Regions from separate parts of the Brevibacillus sp. SKDU10 genome, predicted to be linked through region 1. Evidence: predicted binding sites of a transcription regulator. Region 1 holds the regulator's gene; the other holds the start of a gene.

Region 1 (15,844 bases):
TATTGCCCATGCAAAGTGGCTATCGGCTAGTAGAGCTAGCGTCTGATTTTGATATTCAGCATGAAAATCCACATCAGGCAGACAGTGACGCTATTGCTACTGCACACTTATTGTTACGATTGTTAGATATCCTGTATAAGCTTCCTCTTATCACGATTCAAGGATTACAGATGATGATCTCTTCTTTCCGTTTTGATGTAGCGACCTTACTACGAGAAATTGAGATGGAGAAGCTCATGCACAGTTTTCCTGTTGACGAAGCAGGCTCCTTTATAACTGCATCTTCTGCACCTGAGGAAACAAGCAATTATGATATCTATCGAAATCTTGGATTAAAACGACGAAAGAAATGGATGGAGAAGCAATCCGAACAGCCGCCGATCCATTTTTCTTTTGAACCATTTTTCGAACGTATGGTTGCATTAGATGGTGACGGGCTAGCACTTCATCATGAACACTATGAAAAGCGTGAGTCACAGGAAGCGATGATGCATGCTGTATACCAAGCTTTTACTGATCAGAAGCATTTGTTAGTAGAAGCGGGTACAGGAACAGGAAAATCGTTGGGCTATTTGTTACCAGGTATTCTATGGGCACGTATGCACAAACAGCAAGTAATCGTGAGTACGCATACCATTCATTTACAGGACCAGCTTTTTGGCAAAGATATTCCTCTATTACAAAAAGCATTGCCATTTTCCTTTCGAGCTGCCCAGTTGAAGGGCCGAGGAAATTACCTGTGCTTGCGAAAATTTGAACAAAGCATAGAAAGTCAGGAGGGGGCCACACAGGATATACAGCTAGCCAAAGCACAGATTTTAACATGGCTTACCGAAACGACTACAGGTGATGTAGAGGAGCTTAGTTTAAGTCCGAGTGGGCAGTCATTTTGGCAATCAGTCAAAAGTGACACCGCCTCCTGTCTAAATCGAGAGTGTCCGTGGTTTAGCCGCTGTTTTTACTTCCAAGCGAAGCAGCAAGCAAAAGAGGCTGATGTGATTATTGTTAACCATGCCTTATTAATTGGTGATATTGAAAAGGAGAATGGTGTATTGCCACCATTTGAGGTTGCCATTATTGATGAAGCGCATCAGCTTGATGAAGTAGCAAGTCAACATTTTGGGACACAGCTCTCCAGCGTAGAATTGTTTCAATTGGTAGAGCAGCTTGGAACAGAAGGAGAAAAACAAATGCTACTCCTGCTAGCCAATGAGTTAAAAGTGTGGCAGCCCGCTGAAAAGGCAAGAATAGAACAGCACCTACAACAAATTAGGATTGAGCAGCAAATGCTAAAAGAGGCTGTTACCAACTGGCTACAACTCTTTTATCATTGGGGTTCTGAACGGGGTATGGATACAGGGGAATCTCAAAGAGCTACACTTCGATATAAAACAGAAGACTTTAAGAAAAAATATAAGAAGCTTGGAAAATCCAGCAATCTCATTTTACAAAAGATAGGGAATGTAGCCAAGGAAATTGAACAACTGTTACGTATACTGCCATCCTCTAAAGGAGAAGCTCCGTACTCCTTACAGCGTTTGCAAACGGATGCAGCTGGTTTAGTAGAAGAAATCAGTCAAGTGGCTGTAAAGCTTCATTTTTTGTTAGTAGAAGAGCAGGATGAGTATGTAAGCTGGATGGAAATAGAAACAAGAACGTCCCGCAAACAACTCTTTTTCTTTAAAACGCCACTGGATATAGCTGATACCTTGCGTACTACTTTACTGGAGCCAAAACGCAGTATTATTATGACCTCAGCGACACTAACAGTGAAGAATCGGTTTACTTACTTTATGGAGCGAATGGGTTTTGCTAATCTGCCTGAAGAACGAGTCGAAACACTCTCACTCCCATCGCCCTTTGACTATGCGAAGCAAGGACTCATCCTGATTCCCTCTGATTTCCCTTCTGTAAACAAGGAAGGTGAACAGCGGTTTGTTGAAGCCGTTATTGCTGGCTGCGTTGATGCTGTTCGAGCAAGTGAGGGGCGGACAATGATTTTATTTACCTCATATAGCATGCTTAGAACCGTTTATGAAGGAATGAAGAACTTACTAGAAGGTGAAGAGTTTGAACTATTAGGCCATGGAGTAGATTCAAGTAATAGAAGCAAGTTGGTACGTCGCTTTCAAACCGGGACAAAAACAGTGCTTCTGGGAACGAATAGCTTCTGGGAGGGTGTAGATATACCTGGAAATGTACTAAGCTGTCTGATCATTGTTCGTCTCCCGTTTCAACCGCCCAACCACCCACTATTGGAAGGACGTTCGGAGCGGTTGAAGGCCGAGAAAAAGAATCCTTTTATGACGCTTTCCTTGCCCCATGCAGTTATTCGTTTTAAGCAGGGAGTGGGCCGATTAATACGTCAACAGACAGACAGCGGTGTTGTAATTGTATTTGATACACGCATAATTGAATCTAAATATGGTCGTATGTTTTTGCAATCTTTGCCGCCTTATCAGGTAGAGACTGGTCCATGGACTACATTACGTGAGCGAATAGCTCCTTTTTTACGATAAAATCATTTCCTAGGAAAAATAAATCTAAAATGATTGTATGAATTTTACCCAAGCCATAAGGTAGGAGGGAAGCAGATCCATGACTACAAAGCGACATAACCTATTTCTAGTTATTTGTATAGGCATGATGATCTTTGCATTATCCCAAACCGTTGAAGCAAGCCGGTCCATTGCGATAGCACATCAGCTACAGCATATTGAGGACCCCGATGCTGTTGAACAGGAGGAAGATTTTGTTGGGCTTACCACTACTTTTTTCTCTTTACCAGAAGGAGAAAGTACGCTCATTCGCTTCCCTTCTGGTAAAACGATGCTAATTGATACAGGGAGCGAAAAAGATACGGAAAAATTGGTTTCCTTGCTACTTGAGCGCCATGTTACAAAAGTAGATTACCTGTTATTGACAAACGATTTACCTACTCATATCGGTGGCTATGATAAGCTTGCGGAGAAAATTCAATTTGATAAGATTTACATGCCGAAATTGACAGCCTTCGCAATTCACAGTAATATCCATATATCTAGGGAAAAGCAAGTTGTGTATGTAAAGGAAAAGGATCAATTACTGGATGGGAAAGATGTGGTGATCACATTTTTACATCCTAGCGAGAACCTGTTTTTATCACCGCAGGATAATTCGCTTGTGTTTTGTCTGACCCAAGGAGAGCTCCAATTTTTGTTCACCAGTGCCATCAATGAAAAAGCAGAGGAGCGTTTGCTTGCGAAATACCCTTCTTTACTGCCGGCTGAAATCTTAAAGGTTGGGGCACAAGGTAGCAATCAGGCTTCTATTCAATCCTTCTTAACTAAGGTTGATCCCCAGATTGCTGTTGTGCAGACCGGTATTGTGCGTGAGCAATGGAAAGACTCCATGCGTGAGGTGGTGGAGCGTTTGGAGGAATCATGGGCAGATACGTATGTGACTAGCCGGGATGGGTCAATTACCATTCTCTCTAACGGACAAGATTACAAGGTTTTAAAGGCAGTCAAGACCTCTACACGTGATAGACAACGAAGTTAGGAGTGCAATTTATGGGGAAAGTACCAAAAATTTCTGAAGCGGTCGTTCGCCGTCTGCCGATCTATTTGCGATATTTAACAAATCTACAGGAACTACAGGTAAAAACGGTGTCTTCCCAACAGATGGGCAAAACAATGGATATTAATCCAGCCCAAATTCGAAAGGACCTGTCTGCATTTGGTGACTTTGGTAAAAAAGGCATTGGCTATGACGTAGATTACTTGATTGAAAAGATTCGTCATATCTTGAAATTGGACCAAGTGATCCATGTAGCGTTGGTGGGGGCCGGTAATCTAGGTCAAGCGATTTCCAATTACAATGTGTATTTAAAAGATAACATGAAAATTGTTTCCATTTTTGATGCCGACCCGCAAAAAATAGGTAAGGATTTAGGTGGATTGGTCATTGAATCGATTGATAAAATGGAAGATATCATCAAGGAAAAGCAAATTCGGATGGCGATAATTACAACGCCAGCCTCCGCCGCACAGGAAGTGGCAAATAAACTGATCGAAGCTGGAATAGAAGCGATCCTCAATTTTGCCCCAACAACCATTCGCACCGAAAAAGAAGTAAAAATTGATCATAACGATTTGACTTCCAGCTTGCAAAGCTTAGCGTATTATTTAAACTAAGTAATAACTAACAGATAAAGGGAGAGTGTCTACGTTGATGAAAATCATTACCAACGCAACCGTAATCACTGTTAACGAACAAAATGAGGTTATTCATAATGGAGCGGTTGGCTTTGATGGGGGAAAAATTACATATGTAGGTAAAACGCCTGAGGATTTATCAGCATATGACGAAATCATTGATGGAACTAATAAATATCTTATGCCAGGATTAATTAATACACATGGTCACGTAGGCATGTCTCTACTGCGCGGCTTTGCGGATGACCTACCTTTAAAACAATGGCTGGAAGAAAAAATGTGGCCAATGGAAGGTCAATTTACAGCGGAGCATGTGAAATGGGGTACAGCTATTTCCATTATCGAGATGATTCGTACCGGTACAACTACCTTTGTAGATATGTATGATCATATGGATACAGTAGCACAGGAAGTGGAAGCATCCGGGATGCGCGGTGTACTATGCCGTGGGGTAATTGGTTTCTGCTCCGAAGAAGAACGCCAGCAGAAATTGCAAGAAGCGGCATCTTTCGCATCACGTTGGAACGGTGCAGCCAACGGTCGTATCCATACAATGATGTCGCCGCATGCACCTTATACGTGCTCTCCTGAGTACATCCAGCAAATCCTTGAGAAGGCAATCGAGTTAAACATACCATTACATATCCATATGTCTGAATCAAAAGCAGAAGTGGAACAAAACGTTCAGGATTACGGTGTACGCCCTGTTGCTCACTTAGAAAATCTAGGTGTATTTAATCACCCTACACTAGTTGCCCATGCTGTGCATTTAACGGATGAAGAAATTGATACATTAGCTAAATATGATGTTAAAGTAGCTCATAATCCAATTAGTAACTTAAAATTGGCAAGTGGTGTAGCAAGAGTACCTGAGATGCTTGCGAAAGGTGTTTGTGTAAGTTTGGCAACTGACAGCTCAGCAAGTAACAACAACTTGAATCTATTTGAAGAGCTAAAATTAGCAGCTATCCTGCATAAGGGTGTTTCCTATGACCCAGAAGTGGTTCCGGCAGAAGAAGCGCTTCGCATGGCTACACGTTATGCGGCAGATGCTGTGTTCCAAAAAGACAGCTTAGGGTCCTTAGAAGTAGGGAAAAAAGCAGATATGATTATGCTAAATGCTGCCCAAGCACATTTCCAACCGGCAAATGATCCGATTTCCCATGTCGTTTATGCAGCAAATGGCTATGATGTAACAGATACAATTGTTGATGGGCATTTCTTAATGAAAGATAAAGAGTTAATCACAATGGATGAACAAAAAGCAATCGCTGAAGTGAACCGTGTGTTTGCATTATTAAAGCAATAAGCTCATAAAAGTCGCCTATCCATATGACAAAGGCTCCTGCCAAGTGGTTGATACGGCAGGAGACAGTGTAGTGTAGGTGTGTAGGCAGAGAAAAAATTTAATCCGTCCGTTGCATCTCTGTTTGCCATAAATCTGTAAGTGAGGAGTGACGAACAGAGAGCGTAGCGGTAGGTGGCAAGGTACGCAGCGGTGAGGACAGACCTACCCAGGATTCGTACAAATCGTGTTGTTCCCAACCCTGTTTAGGTAGGACAAGGCTCCTGTCGGTTTGATTCACACGCTCACCTCCTTGTGGTGTACTGATAGTATGGCTACTTCTCATGACTCTATAATTAGTAAGTTTTCCACGTGGTTCTAAAACCTTCTTGTATCTCATAATTGTTAGGAGATACGTAAGGGAGGGGTTACCCATGTACGTGAAGCAACGGTATCTTTGGCTGTTGGTGCCAATAGTAGCTTGCTTATTTGGTTTGGGTGTATTGCTGGGGCAAGCAACAGACAAGCTATCTGTAGCACAAGACAGGACGAATGAGCTGAATGATAAAAGTAGCTGGAATGCGGATCAAAATCAAAATAACACCAATCTAAAACAATTGATTGACCAGCTTTTTGCAGAGAAAGCAACTCCATTTGGAGTCAAGATACAGAATCAACCTTTTACAGGGAGCTATCGAGGCAATCACTTTCAACTAACTGGGGCATTACAGGGAAAAAAAGTGAAAATTGAACGTAACAATCGAGGTGCTTCGCTCGTCATAGATAATGAACAACGGGATTTGAACGTACTGCCCTATGCCTTGTTTACACCATCTGAGCATGCCTCACTCTTGAAAGATCAAATTTCACAGCTACAGCCTGTCGCACTCGTTTCAAGAGATGAAGCAGGTTTGCGAGGGTATAGCGTTAGCCTACAGCCAGAAAAAGTCAAAGACCTTTTACGAGAATGGTTGGGACCATCTTTTCCTGTAGAAAATGAACTTGTACAATTGCAGCAATCAACTACAATTGACTATCACTTGTGGTATGATGATGAAAGAAAACAATTGAAGCGTATGGTCGTCTTGCTTCAGTTGAAGAACCAGAAGGGCGATAGATCAGATCAACTAATTTTTAATTTTTAGGGAAGTAGGAGAATCATTGTGTGGAAACGCATCTTGATCATTTCAGCATGTGCGCTTGTTGTGCTAGGCGTATCCCTGTATCAGCTACTTTCCAGCTTATTGTCTGAGCGTTACACCTTAGAAGCAGAGGCCAGAGCATTAGTAGCAGAAAAAACAAACATTGCTGAGATCGATACGATAGAAGAATATCGAGGACGGGAAGCCTATATAGTAGTTACAGGAAAAAACAAGGTAGGAACCCCAGTGGTGGCTTGGTTTAGCAAAGAACACGTCACATTTGACTTACTGGAAAAAGCTTTTCCACGCACGAAAGTTAAACAAGTAGCGGAAGCCTCATATCCAGGAGCTCAGATCGAACGCATTGTACCTGGCATAGAGGGTGATAAGAAGCTATGGGAAGTCACTTTAGTGGACAAGCAAAATCGTTACAACTACGTATATTATGATTTTTTGACTGGTCAAAAAATACGGGCATATACGTTAAATATTCCAAAATCATAAGATGACCCGTTCCTTCTGGAAAGGGTTTTCTTACTTTATCACCTTATTTCTATTCAATGGAATTGGTCGTAGTTCCAGCAAATACATAGCAAAAAGGTAGCATAAAAATGCTATACTTGGTTTCGTAACTGATAAGATAGCCGCTCTGAACGGAACAAATAAAAATTTTTATGAGTAAAGAAAGGGGAGTTATTGGTGAAATTACGTAAAGTACCTATGTTACTGTCACTGCTTGCCGCACTTACGCTCCTCTTTGGTGGCTGGTTTTTATACCAAAAGATGCAGATAGAAAGTCCATTACGAGAAAAGGCACAACAACTAACATCGGCTACCTTGGTCGATTTTAAGATGAATAAAGAACGTGTTGATATGAAGCTACAGGTCACAAATTCAGATAAATTTGTAGAAGAATACCCGGAGCTGTTAAAAACACTTCAAGCCTATGCACGCGGGAAGGCATTTGATATAATGCTTACCAATCAAGCTGATTCACTCAAGCCGGTCTGGAATGAGGGACTATTTGGACTAACAGAAGCCATCGAAGGCAAGGCTTATAGTAAAATTCCTACCATTTTAGCTCAAATGAAAGATCGTTATAAGCTTGATGAAGCATATGGACGCATTGACGATGCAAATGTTTATATTTTTTTGAAACGAGGAACTGATGAATACTACCAAATTATTCCTCGTAAACAGTCAACAAGCGAGGTGGCAAACCTTGGGTAAAGAAATATTGTTTGGTGTAGTACCAGCGGTTATCGTTTTCTTGCTGTTTTTGGGTATTAATATTGGACCATTTTTGCTGTTTGGGGCAATTTTAGCAGGTACATACTTGTTGTTTTCCAAACAAGGTGGCATGCAGATTGGTTCTGGTAAAAGCAAAAGTGGTAGTCAGGTTGTGAAGAAATCCAATATTACATTTGCCGATATCGGAGGACAGCAACGTGCAAAAAAAGAAATCAAGGAAGCCCTAGATTTCCTATTGCATAAGGATGCGATCGCTCAATACGGAATTCGTCCCTTAAAGGGTGTACTGTTAACGGGACCTCCTGGAACAGGTAAAACGTTGATGGCAAAGGCTGCCGCCAATTATACGAACTCTGCATTCGTTGCAGCATCTGGCTCACAATTTGTAGAGATGTACGTAGGGGTGGGAGCTCAGCGTATTCGTGAATTGTTTAAGGAAGTTCGTGCTTTAGCAGAGAAAAACAATCAAGATAGCGGGATTATTTTTATTGACGAAATTGACGTTATTGGTGGAAAACGCGATGGTCAGCAGCAAAGAGAATATGACCAAACCTTAAACCAACTGTTAACCGAAATGGATGGTATGACTACAAGTGAAAAACCGCGCATACTCATTATGGCGGCAACGAACCGAAAAGATATGCTTGATGCTGCATTATTGCGTCCAGGTCGTTTTGATCGCCACATCCAGGTCGATTTGCCAGATAAACCAGCCCGCGAACAAATATTAACCATACACACAGAAAATAAACCACTTGCACTTGACGTAAAATTGGAAAAAGTGGCGCAAGAAACATTTGGGTTCTCCGGTGCCCAATTAGAAAGTGTGTGCAATGAGGCTGCTATTTATGCAATGCGTGATAAATCCGATAAAGTGATGCAAAGTCATTTTTCACTTGCTATCGATAAAGTAATGATGGGGGAAATGACCGATCGTGAAGCACCTCAGACTGAGAAGGAGCGGGTAGCGATTCATGAATTGGGACATGCTATTGTAAGCGAACGAGTACGCCCTGGCTCCGTGTCACAGGTAACATTAACCCCTCGCGGACAAGCATTAGGTTATGTACGTCAAAACCCAATGGACGATCATTATCTTTATACCCGTGAGTATATGGAAGGGCAGATTATGGTTTGCCTTGCGGGTGCAGTGTCAGAAGAAATTTATTATGGCGGACGTAGCACGGGGTCTAAAAATGATTTTGAACAAGCCCTGCAAATGGCGCAAGAAATTGTTCAAAGCGGTATGTCTAAATTAGGGATTATTAATATGCAATATGCGGATAAAAACGCAGTCCATCAAGAAGTACATTCTATCATTGAAGGATTGCTTGAAAAAACACGGTCTTTGCTCAACGAACATGATTCAGTTTATCGCTATAGTCTACAGGTGTTATTGGAGGCTGAAGTGTTAAGTGGTGATCAATTCCGCGAAAAGCTGGCCGAAATAGATATGGTAGTAGCGTAATGACCGATGGATTCATCTATCGGTTTTTCTTTTTGTCAATTAAAAAAGAATGGTCATGTTTTTCTTTCCTACATACAATATCGTATTCATGACAATAAGGAAAGGAAAAGAATATGGCTAAACAAAACTTACAAAAGCAGAATATTAAAAACAGGCAAAGGAAATTGAAAAAGAAAAACAAAGCTCTTCAAGAGCTAGATGCACTGGAAACAGCCTTGGTTAATAATTGGATTGATGATAGTTCCGATTTTTACATCCAAGAGGAGGAGACCTCTATACCTTACACGGCAAATGACGTGAAGACATTGCTGCAGGAATCTTCTCAAATGGAAATCCGTAAGCCTAACCGTCCACAATCCAAAAAGCGAAAGCAACGAAAAAGTCGTCGAAAGCCAAAACGTTATTCTTCTAAGCGAAGCCCAACATATTCGGAACTTAAATTAGTGTCATCAAAAATTCCACAAAGTCAGCAGCACTTCATTACAAAATGGAATGATGAAGAAAAAAGTAATGACGAGGAGTCACCTTATTCTGGCGTACCATCCTATTATGAGGACAGCGATTGCAAGGTTGTTGATGTAAAACCAAATATAGACGATCAAATTTTTTCCCAGCTTCCGCATCAAGTTGCGCAATTTATGTGTACAATGCCAGAGATTTTCGGGTTGACAGAGCATCATCTGCAACCATTGTCCGAATTGGCTCGACATTTGCATGAATTTTTTAACGCTGAGAAAAAAATAGAAGGTGAGCAAGCAGTATCAAATCAATCAGATGCTTCTGTTGTAGATCCTTCTATTGTGGAAAATCAAATCGTTAGCGATCCTCCAAGTGTTCCATCTGAGGTGGCATTGGATCATCCACCGAATCAGTTGGAAATCATAGATCTACAACAAGTCGGAAAAGAAAACTTTACGTTACAACAAGGTCGCGTGAGAACAAGCTTGACAATCAATTTAACAGAACCCTTCCAAGAGAAGGAATATGTATTTATGGCAACGACAGATATACCTTTTTGTTTTGTCGTTGCAGAGAAGAAGGAGTCCGATAAAGTGACTATTGAAATCTTACGTCAAATTGCTAATCGCGAGGTATCTGGACAGGTGGAATGGATAGCAATTGGTACAAAAAGGGTAGAGGATCAGGCAGTTGAAATAGTGGAGTAGCAATTTGACGAGCTTGAGATAATCACTAACTAGAAACACCATGGAGGCCATGGTGTTTCGGTCTTCTCTTTTTACTGAAGAAAAACCTCATAATATTCTGACCTATCTGGGTGTTACATATTTCAGAAAAGATTAACGCTTTGAAAATAAGACCACAACGTTTTTCTGGTTCTTTCCGGTAGGCACAAAATATGTTTGCTTTAATGTATTGTTACTCTGAATGGTAAAGGTATAGTTCATTTGAGAGACATGCTTTTTCAACGCAGGGGCTTGTTCCTTTTGCTCTAGATAAGCTTGTTCATTAAGGTCAGCATTATCATGTTTTGTTTCTATTTGTTTTTCCGATAGCATTTTTTCTATTTCTTCCTTGTGAATGTTACTTACCATACTTTCAAGCATTTGTTCAAAAAGGGCGGGATCATGAATGGTGAGGAGAGGATGAGTTGCTTCATTTGCGATAGTTTCGGGGTTTTGTAATTTCTTCTGAGAAATGCCCCTGTACATATGACAAGCTAAGCTGTTCATATCATGAGATTGTTTCCATTCGTTGTACAGCTCAGAGACTATTTTTTCCACGAAAGCAAGAACGAGAGTGGCTTGTTTGGTAGCAAGACCGATAAGTAATTTTCGGGGATAAAGATAGGTTCGATCTCGCCAAGCACTTTTATCCGCATCTTTTACCTTAAGCTGTCCAGATGGTAGCAGATAGAGATTTTTCTTATCCGGATCACCTTGTTCAGAACTAATTTTTTTTAAGATGGAAAGTATCTGTATTAGCTTCAGCAATAATTCTGTAGTTAAGATCTTCGTTAGTAGATATTCACGTAAATCCATTCCAGTAATTTGTTTCATTACAATGTCATTGTTGTCGCGCTCAGAGCTGTCTGGGAGTAAGTCTGAATGTTGTCTAAGTGGTGGCAAGGCGTAATATTTACCTTCACAATCCTTTAGCTCGCCAGACATCTTGGCGCAAATGCTATACATTAATTCGAAGACAGCCCCTTGTTTCCCTGTGTCGATTGGTTGTACCGGGGTCGGATTTACTACTTCCACATCTTGATTTTCTTTTGGGATTACCCAAATGAGAGCTAGGCAATTAAGAAAATTGGTATACTCCAAAAGGTCCCCTCCTTGATGCTACATTACAGTATATTTGATACCTTTATTAGATGCACCAACTCCCATAGTCGTTCATAAAATAGTCGCTTGTACGTTTGATAATAGCCCTTAAGATTCTATAACGAAGAACTATACATCTATATCTATGTGTGATAGGCTAACAATAAAGTATTTGGCATTTTTTATAACACGACGTTACCAGGAGGTTCAGGTTTTCCATGAAACTTGCAAATCGAGTCACAGTTCTTTCTCCATCTTCTACTTTGGCTATTACGGCGAAAGCAAACGAAATGAAGCGACAAGGGATTGACGTTGTTAGCTTTGGAGCGGGGGAGCCTGATTTTAATACCCCGGAACATATCATTGAAGCAGCAGAAAAAGCGATGCGCGAAGGAAAAACCAAGTATACTGCAACAGCCGGTATTCCTGAATTGTTACAAGCCATCAGCAATAAGTATCAGCAGGAATATAATTTGACTTACACCACCAAGCAAGTCATCGTGACGAATGGGGGAAAACATGCCTTATTCAACTTGTTCATGGCGTTGTTAAACCCTGGTGATGAAGTGATTGTCCCGATTCCTTATTGGGTGAGCTATCCAGAGATGGTCAAGGTAGCAGAGGGGGTTCCTGTTTTTGTTGAAGGAAAGGAATCCAACAATTTCAAGGTAACAGCCGAGCAAGTAAAACAGGCTATCACCCCCCGGACACGTGCACTCATTATAAATTCTCCAAGTAATCCTACTGGCAGCATTTATACGCGTAAGGAATTGGAAGAAATTGTTGATGTTTGCTTGTCACATAATGTATTAATGGTTTCTGATGAAATTTATGAAAAGCTGATCTATGATGGTCATGAAGCCGTCACGGTAGCCTCATTTGGCAAAGAAGCCTATGAAAACACAGTGATTATTAACGGAATGTCTAAACCATACTCCATGACAGGCTGGCGGATGGGCTACGCTTTAGGGAATGAGAAATTGATTCGTGCCATGGTTGATTTGTCGAGCCATAGCACTTCTAACCCAACTTCTTTTGCTCAATATGGAGCATTGGCGGCATTGACAGGACCTCAAACTTCCTTGGAAATGATGCGTGGCGAGTTTGTGAAGCGTCGTGATCGTGTAGTCGATTTATTAAATGAAATCGAGGGTGTGACATGCCTAAAACCAGAGGGAGCCTTCTATGTTTTCCCGAATGTTGCTAAAGCCATGGAAAAACAGGGCTTTACTGATATAGATGACTGGAGTAAAGCGTTATTAGAACAACAAAAGGTAGCTTTAATCCCGGGTAGTGGCTTTGGATCTCCTGAAAATATTCGCATTTCTTATGCAACATCTATGGAACAATTGGAAAAGGGCATTGCTCGTATTAAGCAATTTGTAGAAGGAAAGTCTCTCTAAGGAGGGGCTTTTTTCCATGCCGAAAAAGAAGCAAGAACAATCGTTGAAATTAGTAGAGCGAGGATAGTATAATTGTAAGGGTTATCTGGTACAGATAAATGGAGGTCTTATTATGTCATTAATTACAATTGGTCAGGTCGGGCAACATGTCGGGCAAGAAGTCAAGATAGGTTGCTGGCTATACAACAAGAGAAGCAGTGGAAAGATTCAATTTCTCCAACTGCGTGACGGCTCCGGATTTATCCAAGGGGTTGTAGTAAAAGCAGAAGTAAGCGAAGAAGCTTGGAACAATGCGAAAGAACTAACCCAGGAAAGTTCTTTGTACATAACAGGAATGGTACGCGCAGATGATCGTGCTCCAAGCGGTTATGAGCTAACTGTAACAGGAGTAGAAATTATTCAAATTGCCCAAGATTACCCGATTTCTCTTAAAGAGCATGGGGTAGATTTCTTGATGGATAACCGTCATCTATGGTTGCGTTCTCCACGTCAACGTGCCGCGATGGCTGTTCGCTCCGAAATTATTCGTTCCGTGTACGAGTTCTTCCAAATCAATGGATTTTATAAAGTAGATCCGCCGATTTTGACACCTACATCTGCTGAAGGAACAACTAACTTGTTCCATACGAAATATTTTGATGAAGATGCGTATCTCTCCCAAAGTGGTCAGTTGTACATGGAAGCTGCTGCAATGGCTTTAGGACGTGTATTTTCTTTTGGTCCTACATTCCGTGCTGAGAAATCCAAAACACGACGTCACTTAATTGAGTTCTGGATGATTGAACCGGAAATGGCATTCGTTGACCATGAGGAAAGCTTGCGCATTCAAGAAAATTTTGTATCGCATGTGGTTCAGTCCGTATTAAAGAACTGCCAACGTGAGTTAAAAACACTAGATCGCGATACTACGAAGCTGGAAAAGGTTAAAGCACCATTCCCGCGCATTACGTACGATGATGCGATTAAGCTTCTTCAAGAAAAAGGTAGCGAGATTAAATGGGGCGATGATTTTGGTGCGCCAGATGAGACCGCAATTGCTGAGCATTTTGATATGCCTGTTTTCATTACGCATTATCCTGCGGAAATTAAGGCATTTTATATGAAGCCACATCCAGAACGTCCAGAAGTGGTTCTTTGTGCAGACTTGATTGCTCCAGAGGGCTATGGAGAGATTATTGGTGGTAGCCAGCGTATTGATGATCCAGAATTACTAGAGGCACGTTTTAATGAGCATAACCTCTCTGAAGAAACCTACAAATGGTATATGGACCTACGTAAATATGGAACAGCACCTCATTCTGGATTCGGCTTGGGCTTAGAGAGAACAGTGGCTTGGATCTGTGGATTGGATCATGTACGTGAGACAATTCCATTCCCACGTCTGTTGTATAGACTATATCCATAATAGATTGTTTATCAATCAATAAACTTTTCATTTGTTAAATAGTATGAAAACCTCTTGTTCAAAATAAGAACAAGAGGTTTTTCCTGTTTTCTATTGTTTAAAACTACTTTGTTTTGTGAAGAAAAGGCTAGAAATGTAGAAATTACGAAAAAACAGTTGAATGTGAGAATGAAAATCATTTATAATACTCTTTGGATGATGGTTAATGAAAATCAATCTCATTTGTAATAATTTGTAATATAAACAATTACATAATTGATCCATAACACGAAAATAGAACGATTAAATACTAAAAATCGCATCAGTTGCTAATGTCATACGGGGGGAACTATGAAAAAGAGATATTTATTTTTAGCATTAATCATCCTATCCATGTGCTCCTTATTTATTGGAGTCAAAAACATTACTCCACTTGACATTCTAAATTTTAATGATGAGCAAGTTGAAATTTTCTTAATCAGCCGTGTTCCACGATTAGTTAGCATTATTGTGGCTGGGATTAGCCTTAGTATCTGTGGTTTAATCATGCAGCAGATCACCCGTAATAAATTCGTATCTCCTACTACTGCTGGAACGATGGACTGCGCTCGATTAGGAGTGCTGGTATCACTCATGCTATTTACTACAGAGAGTCCGATTGTAAAGATGATTGTCGCATTTATTTTTGCTTTAGGCGGCACCTTTATTTTTATGAAAATCCTTAAAAAAATAAAGTTCAAAGACAATATCTTTATTCCATTGGTAGGTATCATGTTTGGTAATATTATCAGTTCTATAAGCACTTTCTTTGCTTATAAATATGACCTGATACAAAATATATCCTCATGGTTACAAGGAGACTTCTCCATGATCATGAAGGGAAGATATGAGCTTTTGTATATTAGTATCCCGCTTGTCATTATTGCCTTTCTTTATGCGAATAAATTCACGGTCGCAGGAATGGGAGAAGAATTCGCGGTTAATCTAGGACTCAACTATCAGCGTGTGATCAATATCGGATTAATCATCGTTGCTATGATTTCCTCTCTGGTATTGCTCACAGTCGGAATGATTCCATTCCTTGGTTTAATTATTCCTAACATCGTTTCCATTTATCGTGGGGATAATCTACGGAACAGTCTACCGCATACAGCCTTACTCGGAGCCGTATTTGTCCTAGCATGTGATATATTAGGGCGTATCGTCATTTTTCCTTATGAGCTCTCGATTGGACTTATGGTCGGAGTTATTGGCAGTGGAATCTTCCTGTACTTACTCATGAGGAGAAATGCATATGCAACAATGTAGAAGAATGTTGGGCATCCTTGCGATGATCGCAATCGTCTTGATCGGATTATTTATTTTCTACAAGATGAATGCGAATAATTGGGATTATGTTCTTCCCAAACGCAGTAAAAATGTACTTGCTA
Region 2 (15,844 bases), on a different contig from region 1:
CATGAAACGGAAGCATGTTTTTGCTTATACGTCAGTTAGCTTGATTCTTCTTGCTTGTTTTTTCATTCCCTTCTTATCAAGGGACAGGGCAGATATGATCCGGACAACAACTGTGTCCACGACCCACCCCACAGATTTATTGTTGGCGCAAAATCTGCCTGAAACGCCCAAGACATATCCCGCCACGCAGATTCAATTACAAGCGTTGCATACTTATACCGATGGTCATCTATCAAAGGTGCAAGCTAATGTAAGCTGGAGCTCTAGCAATCCACAGGTAGCAACCGTTACGAGAGAAGGACTTTTAACCATACAGGATAAATTGGGCCAAACAGTCATTTTAGCGTCAGATGGGACCTACCATGACCGATTGGTGCTTGAAAAAACGGACAAGAAAAGTGTGAAGGTCATTACTGAGCCACAGGCCAAATACGATGTTATTTCTCGGATGCTCGCTACCATGAGCGTGGCTGAAAAAGTAGGACAGACATTAATGCCAAGTTTTAGTATGTATGGCGGCAAACCTTTTCAGGAGTTGACGCCAGAGATTGCAAATAAGATAAAGAGACTCCAGCTAGGAGGAATCATTTTATTTAAGGACAGTTTAAATGAGACCAAACAAATTGTTCAATTGACAAATGCTCTACAGAAAAACCAGCATAAATTTGGCTTACTTATCGGTACAGATCAGGAAGGCGGAGTTGTTTCACGACTGAAGCAAGGGACGAATATGCCAGGTAATATGGCATTAGGTGCAACACGAAATCCTAAGCTAGCATATCAGGCTGGACAAGTAATGGCAGAAGAACTCCTTTCACTCGGGATTAATTTGGATTTTGCACCAACCATAGACGTCAATAATAATTCTAAGAACCCAGTGATTGGGGTACGTTCTTATGGTGAAAACCCACAATTAGTAGCCGAAATGGGTACTTCCTTTATTGCAGGTATGCAGGATGCGGGAGTTGTGGCTAGCGCAAAGCACTTTCCCGGACATGGCAATACATCGGTAGATTCCCATGTTGGGTTACCCGTTATTTCGTATGGGAAAAAACAGTTGGAGCAAGTAGAGTTTATTCCATTTCGACAAGCAATCAAGCGAGGGGTAGATTCTGTTTTAGTCGCTCATATCGCTTTTCCACAGCTAGAGCCTACAAGGGTAGTGTCTCATCAAAGGAACAAATCCATTTATCTACCAGCTACGCTCTCACCTAAGCTCGTCCAAGGGTTATTGCGTAAAGAGTTTGGTTATGATGGCTTAGTTATTACGGATGCTATGGATATGGGAGGGATTACACAGCATTTCGAGACTGTAGATGCCAGTATTCGTGCAATGAATGCTGGGGCAGACATTATCTTAATGCCCCCAGATGTTGAAAAGGTTAGTTTAGGAATGCAGAAGGCAGTCATGTCGGGAACGATTAAGAAGGAACGTTTGGATGAAGCAGTTAAACGCATCCTAACAGTTAAAATTAGAAGAGGAATCTTTCCCCAGGAACAGATGCCACATGTTCCAATTCTTCAACAAATCGCAGAGAAATCAATTACTTCACCGGCACACAAACAAGTGGAGCGAGCTATCGCTGAGCAATCAATCACAGTGGTTAAAAATGATCGGATACTGCCGCTCCATCCTTCTTCTGGACAAAGAATAGCGGTGATTGGGTCGCGATATACGAGTGAAATGACTAGGGCAATCCAGAAATATCATCAAAATACAGTAGCCATTAAGCTCACCCATGTGCTCAATGCTGAGCAACAACAACAAATAGATCGTGCCGACATATTGATGGTTTTACCAGACTCATTCGCAGGAGGCTTGCAGCCGGTAAATCAAATAATAAAAAAGCTGATTGACCAGAAGCAAAAGCCAGTAATTATGATTTCTACACGAAACCCATATCAGCTTACTGATTTTCAAAACGTCCCTATGTATGTGGCGCAATATGGAAATGCAGATGCAAGCTTTCAAGCCACAGCAGCGATTCTGTTTGGTCAAGGGGAATCCAAAGGGAAGCTGCCCGTTACAATTTATGATACAAAAGGCAACATTTTGTATCCCTACGGTCATGGACTGTAAACGGTGTGTCTTCAAATGGAGTGAAAGCGGATGCCGTTGCACATACTAACAAAAAGTTGTAAAGGTAGGTTTATGTATGTGGATTGCTTCTAAACTAGGAATAGTCTTGATGCTTTGCGGAGCTTTTGTCTGTTCCTCAGTCACCGCTTCTGAACAAAAGATTCCCGATTCCATTAAAATGCGCAAAGTGGCCCTCATTATAGACGATTTTGGCAATAATATGAGGGGAACAGAGGAAATTCTTAATTTACCTATTCCATTAACGATTGCAGTCATGCCATTTTTACCAAGTACAAAAAAAGATGCTGAGATGGCCCATCAAAAGAAACATGACGTAATTGTTCACATGCCAATGGAACCAATGAAAGGGGCCAAAAAATGGCTAGGACCCGGAGCACTTATGGCTAACTTAAGTGATGAGGAAATCCGTGATCGAGTGAACAAAGCGATTGACGATGTTCCGCACGCAATCGGTATGAATAATCATATGGGGTCTAAAATTACCCAAAACCCACGTATCATGCGGATTGTATTACAGGTATGCAAAGAGCGAGGAATTTTTTACATTGACAGTAAAACCTCTTATAGAAGCATTGTGGGACAGATCGCTCGCGATTTACAGGTTCCTTATGTTGAAAACATGGTCTTTTTAGATGATGTGCATACGTCCTCACATATTACAAAGCAACTGAGACTCATTAGTGAAAAAGTAAAGCAAAATGAAGTATGCATTGCTATCGGCCATGTAGGGCCTGGAGGCAAAAAGGTTGCTCAAGCAATCCACAACTATTTGCCTCAATTACAAAAAGAAGCCACAATTATGCAGGTATCCAGAATGGTAAAAGAAAAACAAGCGACACCAACAAAGACAGACAAGGGAACGAAAAAATAAAGAAAAAGCTATAACTGTTACCCATTTGTGAGCAATTCGCTGCTTTTTTGATCAAAAATTGTCTTTTCCTTCCTATAAAAAGTAACAATTCATAACATCTCCCACAAGGGATGGACAGTATGTTACAATAGGAACTGTACTTGCTATATATGTACAGATAGGGAGGTGAGATGCACGTGGTGGATGAATTAATTGGTTTGTCATTACCTTATGTTTGGTTGCTCTTCTGGGTATCTGTAATTGTAGTTCCATGCTGTCAATTATTATTTACTCACATCGTTGGTAAACGTCAGTCAATGCAATACGAAGAACGTTTTGAATGGCGTCAACAGTTTGTGACAATGCCAATACGTTCGTCTTTTATTAAATTATATCGACGAGTACCTATGCGAAAAGAGAAGCGAGCAACCACGTCATCTGATGATACACTCCCAAACCTTCTCCTTGTTTGTTTATAGAGTTTGCAAACAATGAGGAGGATTTGTTCATGAAAGCTGTACGTAAATCATTACCTATATTTTTATTTGGTGCTGTGGTGTTATTGCTGAGCGGATGTAGCAATACAGCTCCGATAACATCAGATAGTCCTGGTATCTGGGATCACTTTTTTGTTTATCCATTTTCATGGTTAATCCAAAATGTTGCTAGCGTAACAGATGGGAATTATGGGTTAGCGATTGTTATTATGACGCTGTTGATTCGAACACTTTTATTGCCTCTCATGATGAAGCAAATGAAAAGTGGAGCTGCCATGAAAAAGCTGCAACCGCAGATTGATAAACTGAAAAAGAAGTATAGTAATTCCAATCAGGACCCTAAACAAGCCCAAAAAATGCAAATGGAAATGATGGAATTGTACAAAGCAAGCGGAGTTAATCCAATGGCGGGCTGTCTCCCTGCTCTGGTTCAGATGCCGATCCTAATGGCATTTTATTTTGCGATTCGTCGTACACCAGAGATTGCTGACCATTCATTTATGTGGTTTAACTTAGGACATGCCGATCCATTTTATATCTTGCCTTTACTAGCAGCAGCTACAACCCTGTTCCAAACGATTCTGTCAACGAAAATGACTCCTACCATGGGAGCTAATAATATGAAAATGTTCTATTACATGATGCCGATTATGATCTTTATGGCAGGAATAAATTTGCCTGCAGCCCTTCCGTTATATTGGGTCGTGGGTGGAGTATTTTCGCTCGTGCAAACCTATTTTTTAAATAAGGTTTATCATGTACCGCTAACTTCTTCTACAAGTGCAAAATAAATATAAATGATCATGAAAGAGGATAGTTGTCCAGTTTGAAGGGATAACCGTCCTCTTTTTTAATAAAAACTGTTAAAGCAAAACCAGCATAGGAACTAGTAGACAGCAATATTTATCGGAGAAGTAGTAGAGTTATGGAATGAGAATTGTATCGAAACTGCCAAATGCACAAGAGTTCTGGGAAAGAGTAGGATTAAGCAAAGAGTTCTCTATTATGTCTGATAATTCATGCTTGTAAAGCGTTATTTCTCATTTTTATTAGAAGCACAGATGAGAGTTCTCTGACGGGATAAAACCGTTAGAGGGCAGTTCGAATTTTACCTAGGGCTTACTATTTCATGTTTACCTTCAAAAAGATGTACAAGAAAACAAAAACATATTCTATATCCTTTGAGTAGTTGAACATACAAGCCATTTTTGATCTTTCTAATAAAGTATTATAAGGAGGTGTAGAGATGACAATACAATTTAAGACTAAGCTACGAGGCTCTGAGGAAGTCCCACCTGTTCTCACAGATGCTTCTGGGACCGCTACGTTCAAGCTTAGTGCAGATAATAGCAGACTTGATTTCCATTTATCATTACATGATTTATGTAACTTGACCCAAGCTCATATTCATATCGGGGTTAGAGGTGTTAATGGGCCGATAGTGGTATTTCTTTTTGGACCGGTACAACGTGGGATTAGTGTATGTGATGCCTTTGTGACTGGATCCATTACTAGTGCAGATTTGGTTGGTCCGCTCCAAGGAAGCACACTTGCGGAATTAATTCAACTGATGCTTAGAGGAGAAACCTATGTAAATGCCCATACCACTCAACACCCTGGTGGGGAAATACGTGGTCAGATTCGCAGAGTTGAAAAAGTTTGTATTTGTAAATGCTAGGCTAAGTACTCATCCTCATGTTCAGGATGTAATTCAGAATATATTCTTTACAGCCCTTCTTAAACGACTATTTGTGTAGAAAAATGTAGCAAAAATGGCGTGAAGGTGTTGCTAGCCTGCATGAAAAAGTCGTTTCCTATTTTGTTAAAGAAACGACTTTTTCATATACCAGTTTCTTTATTTAACAGGGGAGCCAAACGACTACCTCAGTTCCACCTGTAGGCGTTCTTCGCATCTCAATTCGTCCATGATGTAAATCAACAATTGATTTGGCGATTGATAAACCTAATCCACTGCCACCTTTTTCACGAGTCCGAGATTTATCTACTCGATAAAACCGTTGAAATACATTTGCAAGTTCTGTATCAGGAATTCCCACACCAGTGTCTTTTATATGTATCTCGACCCAGGCGTCAGTGGAAAAGACATGGACTTCAACAAAGCCCTCCTCTGTGTATTTTTTGGCATTATCTAATAAAATATCAAAAAGTTGACGGATTTTACCTGTATTCATAGGTAATGTTAATGGTGCATCCCATGAAAAGTAAAGCGAAAGGTGTTTAGGAAATAGCGTTGTCCATGTTGTACGGATTTCTTCTAACAAAGGAACCATATCCTGTGTGGCAAATAAGGCTTCCTTAGAGGGGTTATCTTGTAATTTAGCAAGCGATAGTAGATCTTCAATCAACTCAAAAAGACGCGAGCATTCTTGAAGCATGGCAGAAAGCGCCTCATCCCTTACCTCGGGATTATGCTTTCCCCAGCGTTGCAAAAGGCGTGCATAGCCTTCGATGATAGAAAGTGGCGTTTTAAATTCATGAGATGCATCTGCAATAAATTGTTGTTGCTTACTGAAGGCATCCTCTACACGATCCAATAGAGAGTTGAAAGCTAGGACTAAATCTTTGATTTCAGCATCATTTGTGATGACGGGAAGGCGTGAGCGTAAATCCTCAGCTTCTTTTTTACGAATTTGCTCAATCAGTTGGGTTAACGGCTGTAATCCAATTTGGGTCAATTGATAGACACCGATGGCTGAAATGATAAAGGTAGCGACAGCAGACCAGCACAGAATTTGGATCAGGATGCGAAAAATGGGACGGAGTTGTTCATTATCCTGAATGATGGTTAGCAAAAGGACATCTGGAAAACCAGGTAATTGAACCGTTTGCATTGAGCTAATTACATTTTCTTGATTACCTAAGTCTTCTTCTGTCCAGCCAGTACCAATCACAGATGCTAGGGTTTTGTCAGTGGAGGTTTCTAATAGAATCGCTTGATGAACATCAGCATATTTCAACAGTACATCCTTTACAACTTGAAGGTTAGTGGTTTTATGACCCAAAGTAGCTTTTTGCAACTCATTTAAAATTGTCACAACCTTCTTTTGCAATTGCTTTTGTTCATATTGATAAACCAAATTACTAGTAGAAATGTAGACAAACAAATTCATAAATAACAAAAACAGAGTCATTGCAGTGGTTAAAATGACGGTTAATCGCCAAGTTAAAGAAGTTGGCAGGCGTCTAGTTACTTGTTTTAGCATTTATTCCACCCGTAAACTGTAGCCAACTCCACGAATGGTATGGATTAATTTTTTGGCTCGTTTTCGTTCAATCTTATTGCGTAGATAGCGGATATACACATCGACTACATTGGTATTGCCCATAAAGTCGAATCCCCAAACTGCCGTCAATAATTGTTCGCGGGTTAAAGCTTGACCTTGATGATTAGCTAAGTACAGCAATAAATCAAATTCTCGTGGGGTTAATAAAATTTCCTTTGTATCACGGAATACACGCCGGTTCTGTACTTGGATTTCCAATGTGCCGATGTTTAGTATTTCCTGATTCTTGGAAACAACCGGGCGAAGATTAGCACGGATACGAGCAAATAACTCCTCGATAGCAAAGGGCTTAGTTAAATAATCATTAGCACCACTGTCTAGTCCAGCTACAATATCCTGAACCTCATTACGTGCCGTAAGCATGATGATCGGTACCTCACTTCCTGTATCTCGAATACGCCGACACACTTCAATACCGGAGATTTGGGGAATCATGACATCCAACAGAATGAGATCGTATTCATTATGTAATGCTTTTTCAAGCCCGATCTCCCCATCATAACAAATCTCTACTTTATATCCTTCATTCATTAATTCCAATTGTAAATAACGTGCAAGATTTTTTTCATCTTCAACTAAGAGAAAGCTCCCTTTGCTATCTGTCGGACTCATGCTGCTGTCACCCCCCCCCCCGCTTTGTATGTAAAGCTGTTGCTTCAAAACAGGTATATCTGTTGTAGTGTAACCAATTGATCCCCCTTTTACCAATTCTCACGAAAATCTTAAATTCTCTTTTCGTTCCAGAGAAGATTTGTAAGAAATGTATTGCGAGGAAATATTTCATTTCACGGGAGGATGACAGATGAGAAAAAAAGTAACATGGAAAAGGAATAATCAGCCTACCGATTGTATAATTGGTCGAAATATTATTGCAACAGCCGAACAATATTTGGGGATACCATACAAATATTGTTCTAGCCGTAAAGAAAAGACAACGATGGATTGCTCTGGTTTTACAATGTGGGCTTATAAAGAAGGAGCAGGAATTGACTTAGGCGCAGGTGGGGCACGCTCCCAATATAAACAAGGAACTCCCATTCCTCGATGTAAATTGCGAGTCGGTGATCTCGTATTTTTTTCGACAAAGAAAACCATGAAATACCCCAAAAAATCCATTAACCGTATTGGTCACGTAGGAATTTACGCCGGAAACAATCAGGTTCTACATATATACGGAAAGGAAGGCGTTAAGTACAGCAACATGTCTAAGGGCTGGTGGAATGACCACTATGAAAAAGCTGCGCGTTTCTTATAAAGAAAGTAAACAGAAGAAGCTCTCTCGTAAGGCGAATAATGGCCAACGGGAGAGCTTTTTGACACGATGAAAAAGACCAGTAGAGCAAAAATCAGATCTTTACCCATGGAAAAAGAAGCATTCTGACGAAAGCGGATCTGCTATGTTTTAGAAAATCCCCAAGTTATGATCATAAGCAGGACTTTGTGGCATTCCTTTTATATAACAAAGCAAATAGGCTCGGTACATGGGATAGACAGTGTTTCGTTTTGGGCTTGTTGGGTAGGTCTGCAAAAATCTTTCTGCTGAAATAACCCGCAATGATAATTCATGGCAAGACAATCGCAATCGTTGCCCATCGGTAAAAGGCTGTTGAGATTCGATAGCTTTAAGCGCCAAGTAAGAACGCATCTCATTAGACAATAGCTATAATAGGCAGCTAATTCCTCATAGGGAACAGCAGGCAGAATGTTTTTACTCTTCCAAGTGAGCTTATACCCTTCTTGTGCTATTTCCTGTTGGAGCTTTTGCATCAAAGGATCATGTTGGACAAGCTTGTCAAAGGAATTATGCTGCTTCGCGAGCTTTTGCAGCTTTACTTATATAGAAGGCTGTTCAGAGGTAGGCTTCCACAGCTTGAGGTGAGTGACATAATAATTCTCAAGTCCAAGAACAAGCTCAATCGCCTCTTTCTTTGAAGCAATTGCAATATGTTGATCGACGAATTCCTTTAGAGCTGTACCAGACGCTTTCACTGCTGGAAGCTTGTAAGCACAGGTGACTGGGGAGCATTGATTGTAGCTGCTAGTGTATGAGAGCTGAGAATATCTACTGGGTCAACTAGCGTGCTTATGATAGTAAGACGTAAACTACTCTTCGCATGAGGAACACTCCCAATGGTAAATCTCATCTCATATCGTAAGGAAAACGATCTAAGTAGGCAATATATTTTTAATAAACTGGCATAAATTATGCATGGTTTTAGACGGGGTGAGACCGTCGAAATGACACGACAGTTTCACCAGATTGTTTTGGGGGAGATCCATCAAGATTTTTTAATTTGAAAGGTTTGATCCAAAAGCACCCAGTTTTGTTTAAAGGGAATGCCTAGTCTCCAATAGCTAATTCCTCGTAAATTTAACTCTTTTAATAATGAAAACTTAGCTCGCATCGAACGTGCATCCTCAAACCAGACTTCATGCTCGCGACCTTGTTCATCGAAATACCGAAAATGCGGTGCTTGTGCTACCGGGTCGTATTGAATGGATTGCTGGTAACGTCGTGCTAGGTTAACCGCCTCTTTAGGACTCACTACTTTCGCATATCTTCCTCCGGGACGATAGGGGAGTGTCCAGTCATAGCCATATAAATTTTGTCCCATCATAATTTTTGTAGCGGGCATCTCAGTTAATGCATATTCAAGTACACGCCGCACCGGTCCGATTGGCGAGACAGCCATTGGAGGCCCCCCGCTATATCCCCATTCATAGGTCATAATAATTACAAAATCAACGATCTCTCCATGGGCACGATAGTCATGAGCCTCGTACCATTGACCTTGTTGGGTAGCACTGGTTTTCGGGGCAAGTGCAGTTGATATCATGTATCCATTCGCATGGAGACGATCCCTTGCTTTCCGCAAAAATTGATTATAGGCTTCGCGATCTTTGGGATAAAGGTGCTCGATATCAAAATGAATGTCACTAAATCCATATCTTTGCGCTCTCTGTATGATTTCATCGAGCAAGCGATTTTGTTTTTGCTCATCGTTTAGAATTTCCTCACCTAATTCCGCACTGAATTGATTATTTTCTATGTTTGTAATCACCATCATCAAGGTTGCTCCATTTGATGAAGCGATCCTTGGCAGATCGCCCAGCTCCAGTGAGGTAAGACTCCCATCTCGCTTGATTTGATAGCTAAATGGGGCAATGTAGGTTAAATAGGGTGCTGATTCTTGAGCAATTTGTTCAGTCATTGCGATGTTTCTGCGTGGCTCTATGTAGGCATTCACTTCAATCGTGGGCTGAGGTGCTTGGGGAATGGTTAAAACCATGCCAGGATAAATTGGCCTTGAAGCAGAAAGATTGTTTGCTGCTTCTAATTGTTGAACAGAGACATTGAATCTTAATGCAATCTCATAAAGAGTATCCCCGGGCTGGACCGTGTACTGCTTAGGAGTAACGATTACTAGCGATTGACCTACTACCAGGGTTTGTTGGGGCGTAAGATCATTATCGTTGGCGATTTGTTCTACAGAGGTTTTATAACGATTGGCGATTTGATATAAACTGTCACCGGGTCGGACAACATAAATGATCATGAGGCCACCTCCTTGTTGTTTATCTCTTCTACTCATATTCAAGAGGAAGCCAATTTAGGTGCTATTTTTCTTGGATGTATCTGGAGGGAATGATGTGATGCATGTTTTTTGACAAGGGCACAATAAGGAGGCGAATGAGAAAGGAATGAAATGTATGCAGGAATTGGACTACAGGCGAAAAGTGACAGTTATGCTAGCTATTATGTCGGCGTTATTGTTTGCTTCCATTAATCAAACAATTGTGGGGACAGCGCTCCCTAAAATTATTGCTAAATTGGGTGGCATGGATTATTACAGTTGGGTGTTTACGATCTATATGCTCACCTCAAGCATCGCAACCATATTAGTAGGAAAGCTTTCTGACATGTATGGCCGCAAGCCTTTCATTTTGATCGGATTAGGAGTATTTGTTTTAGGTGCCTTTTTATGTGGAACATCTCACAATATTTTTGAACTGATTTTGTATCGAGGTATTCAGGGTGCTGGTGCAGGGGTAATCATGTCCACGGCTTTTACCTCCATAGCTGACCTATTTGCTCCAAGGGAGCGAGGGAGATGGCAAGGCTTAATGTCATCGGTGTTTGGATTAGCTAGTGTGTTTGGACCTGTGCTAGGTGGATATATTGTTGATAATGCAGATTGGCATTGGGTGTTTTGGGTGTTTTTACCGTTTGGAATCATTGCAATTGGAATGATTTATTGGCTGTTTCCACGTGCAGTTCATAAAGAGAAGCAAACCGTTGATTACTGGGGTTCGCTACTTATTACGACAACGATGGTGCCTTTTCTGCTAGCATTTTCATGGGCGGGCACAAAATATGAATGGACGTCCCTGACGATTCTCGGTTTGTTTGCCTTTACTGTGATTTCATTATTTTTATTTATTTATATTGAAAAGCAAGCGATAAATCCTGTTATTCCATTACATTTATTTCGTAATGATATTTTCACGATCTCAAATGTAATTGGCTTTATTGTTGGAGCTGGGATGTATGCATCAATTATGTACATGCCATTTTTTATTCAGGGGGTACTTGGATATTCGGCTACTCATTCTAGCTATCTAACAATGCCTATGACGCTTAGCTTGGTTGTGGGGAGTGCAGTATGCGGTCAATTGATGACGAAGACAGGTACGTATAAGAAATTTGCCTTGGGTGGCTTAGTGCTCATGCTTGCAGGGATGTATTTACTGGCCCGAATGGATCAAGGAACTACGAATAGCTCAATTGTGTTCAATCTAATTGTATTTGGATTAGGGCTGGGAGTAGCTATGCCCTTATTTACGATCACTGTCCAAAATGCAGTGAAGAGTAAGGATTTAGGAGTTGCTACAGCCGCGTCACAGTTATTTCGTTCCTTAGGCGGGACAATTGGCGTAGCTATTATGGGAACCATTCTTTCCGTACGCATCGGCTTAAAAATGAGTGAGTCGACGGCACAATTAGGTATTAGTCATCTGCCTAACATTCCGCCAGAACTTGTCCAGAAAATCAGCGCATTGCATAACCCACAAATTTTACTGGACCTACAGCGGCTGGATCAAATAGAAAAGAGTCTTCCACCAGTGCTGCACGAGCTGTTTAATCATGTAATTGCCAATTTACGAGATGCCTTGCAGTATGCATTAGCAGGAGTTTTTCTTACTTCCACCTGGTTGCTTGTATTTGCTTTACTTCTTACGTTTTTTCTACGAGAAATACCGTTGCGTAGTGAAGGCGATACACGGCAGGTAGCTACCAAAAAAGCTTCATTGGGGAGTAATTCCAAAAAGAGATTGAATGAGCAGGAGTAGAAAAAGAAAAGAGCTTTGCATACGGCAAAGCTCTTTTTCTTTCCTTATACGGATGCGGCCAAGTGAATTTCATCCTCTGTTAAATAACATTGTGGATCAGATGCCCAGAAATCTCCATAGAACCCCTGTGCGCGAGGCCGGAAGTTTCCGTTACAGACGGAGAAGTATTGACAGGTCGCACAGCGCCCATGAATTTTGCTTTTTCGGTCACGCAACCCAAGAAGAATAGGATGATCTCCCTGCCATATCTCTGCGAAGGACTGTTCCCGCAGATTTCCAAGTGGGATGTTTTGACTAAATTGATCAGGATGTACAATTCCACGATGATCAATATTGCAGAAAGCGATACCAGAACGATTACCGCCATTACGTTGCAGCTTTTCCCAAATGCGTTCTGCTAGCTCAGGATCGGTTTCCATTACTTTTAGGTAGAGATAGATTGCATCTGCATGGTTGTCAACTGTTAAAATTTCGCGAGGTAGTCCTGATTTTTGGAAATAATGAATTTTTTCGATGATAAAGTCTAAAGCCTCACGTGTTTGCTGATGAGTAATATCATCCTCGACTCCTCCACGGCCTGCATAGACAAGATGATAGAAACAGACACGCGGAATATTCTCTTTTTCAATCAGGTCAAAAATATCTGGCAACGCTTCAATGTTGTGTTTGTTCATAGTAAAACGAAGGCCAACCTTTTGACCCACAGCCATACAGTTTCGGATTCCACGAATGGCTAAATCAAAGGCGCCTTCTTTTTGACGGAAAAAATCATGCGTCTTTTGCATTCCATCCAAGCTTATGCCAACATAGCTAATACCTAAGTCCTTTAAGCGCTTGGCCTTTTTCTCATCAATAAGCGTGCCATTGGTTGAGAATGTAATTCGAATCCCCCGAGAAATAGCATGCTCGGCTAGCTCAAAAATATCTGGTCGAATGAGAGGTTCACCGCCCGAAAACAGAATAACGGGTACCTTCATATCTGCTAGCTGATTAATGACATCGTGGGCTTCCTCTGTGCTTAGCTCTCCATCATATTTTTTATTTTCGGAGCTGGAGTAGCAATGTAAGCAATGAAGATTGCAAGTTTTTGTAATATTCCAAGCAACAACGGGTCCATGCCCATGATGGGTTCCTGTTTTTTGGTTTCGAGAAGCCTCTGAATATCGCAATTTATCTCCGAAGGTCGTAGTTGTTTCAAGTAAACTGGAAAGTCCTATCATCATATCCTCCCTTAAGCCTTTGTACAAACTTTCACGGCCTAATTCTAGCAAATAGCTGGAAAAGATTTTGTGAGGAATATCACTTCTTGGAATAGCCAACTTAGTTACAATCAAAAAGAGCAAGGAGGGATTGGTATGCTGGAATACGAGAGCGATTTCGCTATGAAAAAGAAACATGAACACATTTTGCTTTCCTATTTATACAATGACCACAGCGAGCTGGATGGAAAACTAAAGCACATTCTGTCCCTGATTCGTTATGGCACAAAATGGAACGAAGCATTGCATGAAGATTTACATCGTTTCCTTCAATTCCTTCAAACAGATTTCCGTCGGCACATTATGGTGGAGGACGATATTTTATTTTTTACGTTGACGAATCGACTGGCAACATTAGAGGAGCCATTACTGCTCATTAAATCAGAACATGATCGGTTATTAGAGATCTCAGATCGAATTGGGGTAGAATTGAATCAGTGTGTGCGACAGGAACAAAAAACATCGACGATGGTTTGTTTACTGAAGCAATTTGATGAGCTATTTGAAGAGCATACAATCAAGGAGGATAGGGTATTGTACCCGATGGCCAATCAACTGCTGACATTAGCTGAAAAGGATAGCCTGTATCAGACAATCTCCAAACATTATAAATAGATACCATCATGCCAATGGAGTGAACTAGATGAATTACGACCAGAATCCTTTTATCGTGATTTGGGAAGTGACGCGTGCATGTGCACTGCGTTGTTTGCATTGTCGCGCCGTAGCGCAGCCCAATCGTCATCCAGACGAGCTGAGTACTGAAGAAGGGAAGGAATTGTTAGATCAGATCAAAGAAATGGATAATCCTCTTCTTGTTTTTACTGGCGGCGATCCATTAATGCGGGAAGATTTATATGAATTAATCGATTACGCAGTAAAAATTGGATTACGTGTCTCTATGTCTCCTAGCGCTACGCCACGTGTAACAGAAAAAGCGATCGTACAAGCAAAAGAGGCTGGGCTATCACGCTGGGCTTTTAGCCTAGATGGTCCTACCGCAGAGGTGCATGATTATTTCCGCGGAACACCAGGCTCGTATGATATTACCGTAAAATCGTTGGCTATTTTGAAAAAACATGGGTTACCTGTTCAATTAAATACAACGATTTCTGTTTATAATGCGCATTTACTAGAAGAAATGTCCCAGATGGTGGAAGAATGGGGCGCAGTTCTATGGAGTGTTTTCTTTTTAATTCCTACGGGAAGAGGGCAGGCAAGTGATGCGGTATCCCCAATGGAGCAGGAGCGCATTTATCGCTGGCTGATCGAGAAGAGTCAGACTGCTAGCTACAGCATCAAAACAACAGCAGCCCCTGCCTACCGGCGAGCACTGTACTTTGCAACACAAAAGGGCATGAATACCCAATCTGAGAAAGTTAAAAGAATGGATCACTTAGGACGTTCAGCTGGAGGAGTTACGGACGGCAAAGGCTTTGTGTTTATTTCTCATGTAGGGGATGTTCAGCCAAGCGGATTTTTACCAATTAATTGCGGAAATGTACGCCAAACACCTTTGGCTGATTTATATCGCAATCATGCAGTCTTTCAATCGTTACGCTACCCGGATGGCTATTCGGGTAAATGCGGCGTCTGTAGCTTCAATCAGGTATGTGGCGGATCACGCGCCCGTGCTTATGCCATGACAAAGGATTATTTGGCAAGCGATCCTTCATGCATGTATATTCCGCCAAAATGGGAAGAAGGCTATGGACAAAATCAATTGGGCCACTTTTAACACAACAAAATGACCATAAATAGAACATTGGAAAAGAAGCAAGAAATGTTAGGTTGACATGGCTTGCTTTTTTTGCTTGTCATTTTTAATTTTTTCTATATTAATATATTTTTGTACAAAATGTGAAAAAGCAAATCCATGTGATTAAAATCACAAAGCGCTGTATAAGAGTTGGGTATGATTTTGATGTAAAAAAGGTTGTATATATAAAAAAGTTCAATTTCGTTTAAAAACATAGGTTGAGCGTTTGAACTTACTAGAGGAGGTAACCTATGTCAACAAAAGGAGTAATGAAATGGGAGCCTGAGAATCCGGAATTTTGGGAATCTACAGGCAAAAAAGTGGCCAACCGCAACCTTTGGATATCTATTCCAGCCCTTTTACTTGCTTTTAGTATTTGGTCCATTTGGTCGGTTGTTGCTGTGAATCTGAATAAAGTCGGGTTTCAATTTACAGCAGATGAGCTATTTAGCTTAGCTGCTCTTCCAGGTCTCTCAGGTGCTACACTGCGTATTTTATATGCCTTTGTCGTTCCAATCTTTGGGGGGCGTAATTGGACCGTATGCAGTACAGCTTCGTTGTTAATTCCAGCCATTTGGATTGGATTTGCTGTACAAGATCCGTCTACCTCCTATGAGACAATGGCATTGCTCGCCATTTTGTGCGGCTTTGGTGGTGGTAATTTCGCTTCTTCCATGGCAAATATTAGTTTCTTTTTTCCACAAGCGAAGAAAGGCTCTGC

The links. The regulator Rex, encoded in region 1, represses fermentation and respiration genes when NADH is low (regulators of the CRP and FNR family bind a similar motif). The targets are predictions, from matches to a motif close to TTGTGAAATATTTCACAA.
Region 2: AYJ08_RS10155 (hemerythrin domain-containing protein) is a predicted target of Rex. The motif match lies at 13,393-13,410, and genes of this name have one in related genera.

Annotation. Positions count from the first base shown of each region.
Region 1 is NZ_LSSO01000172.1:25,594-41,437, reverse strand. It holds gene dinG (ATP-dependent DNA helicase DinG) at 1-2,519, shown strand, start outside; gene AYJ08_RS15210 (ComEC/Rec2 family competence protein) at 2,599-3,540, shown strand; gene AYJ08_RS15205 (redox-sensing transcriptional repressor Rex) at 3,552-4,175, shown strand; gene AYJ08_RS15200 (amidohydrolase) at 4,213-5,505, shown strand; gene AYJ08_RS15195 (hypothetical protein) at 5,603-5,782, opposite strand; gene AYJ08_RS15190 (hypothetical protein) at 5,916-6,626, shown strand; gene AYJ08_RS15185 (cell wall elongation regulator TseB-like domain-containing protein) at 6,645-7,127, shown strand; gene AYJ08_RS15180 (hypothetical protein) at 7,323-7,853, shown strand; gene AYJ08_RS15175 (AAA family ATPase) at 7,846-9,342, shown strand; gene AYJ08_RS15170 (WIAG-tail domain) at 9,456-10,508, shown strand; gene AYJ08_RS15165 (hypothetical protein) at 10,641-11,627, opposite strand; gene AYJ08_RS15160 (pyridoxal phosphate-dependent aminotransferase) at 11,846-13,030, shown strand; gene asnS (asparagine--tRNA ligase) at 13,143-14,435, shown strand; gene AYJ08_RS15150 (ABC transporter permease) at 14,766-15,722, shown strand; gene AYJ08_RS15145 (iron chelate uptake ABC transporter family permease subunit) at 15,709-15,844, shown strand, end outside.
Region 2 is NZ_LSSO01000146.1:51,832-67,675, reverse strand. It holds gene AYJ08_RS10210 (glycoside hydrolase family 3 protein) at 2-2,080, shown strand; gene AYJ08_RS10205 (divergent polysaccharide deacetylase family protein) at 2,157-2,972, shown strand; gene AYJ08_RS10200 (hypothetical protein) at 3,143-3,430, shown strand; gene yidC (membrane protein insertase YidC) at 3,460-4,239, shown strand; gene AYJ08_RS10190 (CHRD domain-containing protein) at 4,695-5,126, shown strand; gene AYJ08_RS10185 (sensor histidine kinase) at 5,308-6,672, opposite strand; gene AYJ08_RS10180 (response regulator transcription factor) at 6,673-7,365, opposite strand; gene AYJ08_RS10175 (C40 family peptidase) at 7,556-8,008, shown strand; gene AYJ08_RS23510 (hypothetical protein) at 8,156-8,386, opposite strand; gene AYJ08_RS10170 (glycoside hydrolase family 18 protein) at 9,033-10,310, opposite strand; gene AYJ08_RS10165 (MDR family MFS transporter) at 10,465-12,105, shown strand; gene AYJ08_RS10160 (radical SAM protein) at 12,150-13,328, opposite strand; gene AYJ08_RS10155 (hemerythrin domain-containing protein) at 13,461-13,979, shown strand; gene AYJ08_RS10150 (TIGR04053 family radical SAM/SPASM domain-containing protein) at 14,008-15,102, shown strand; gene AYJ08_RS10145 (NarK family nitrate/nitrite MFS transporter) at 15,375-15,844, shown strand, end outside.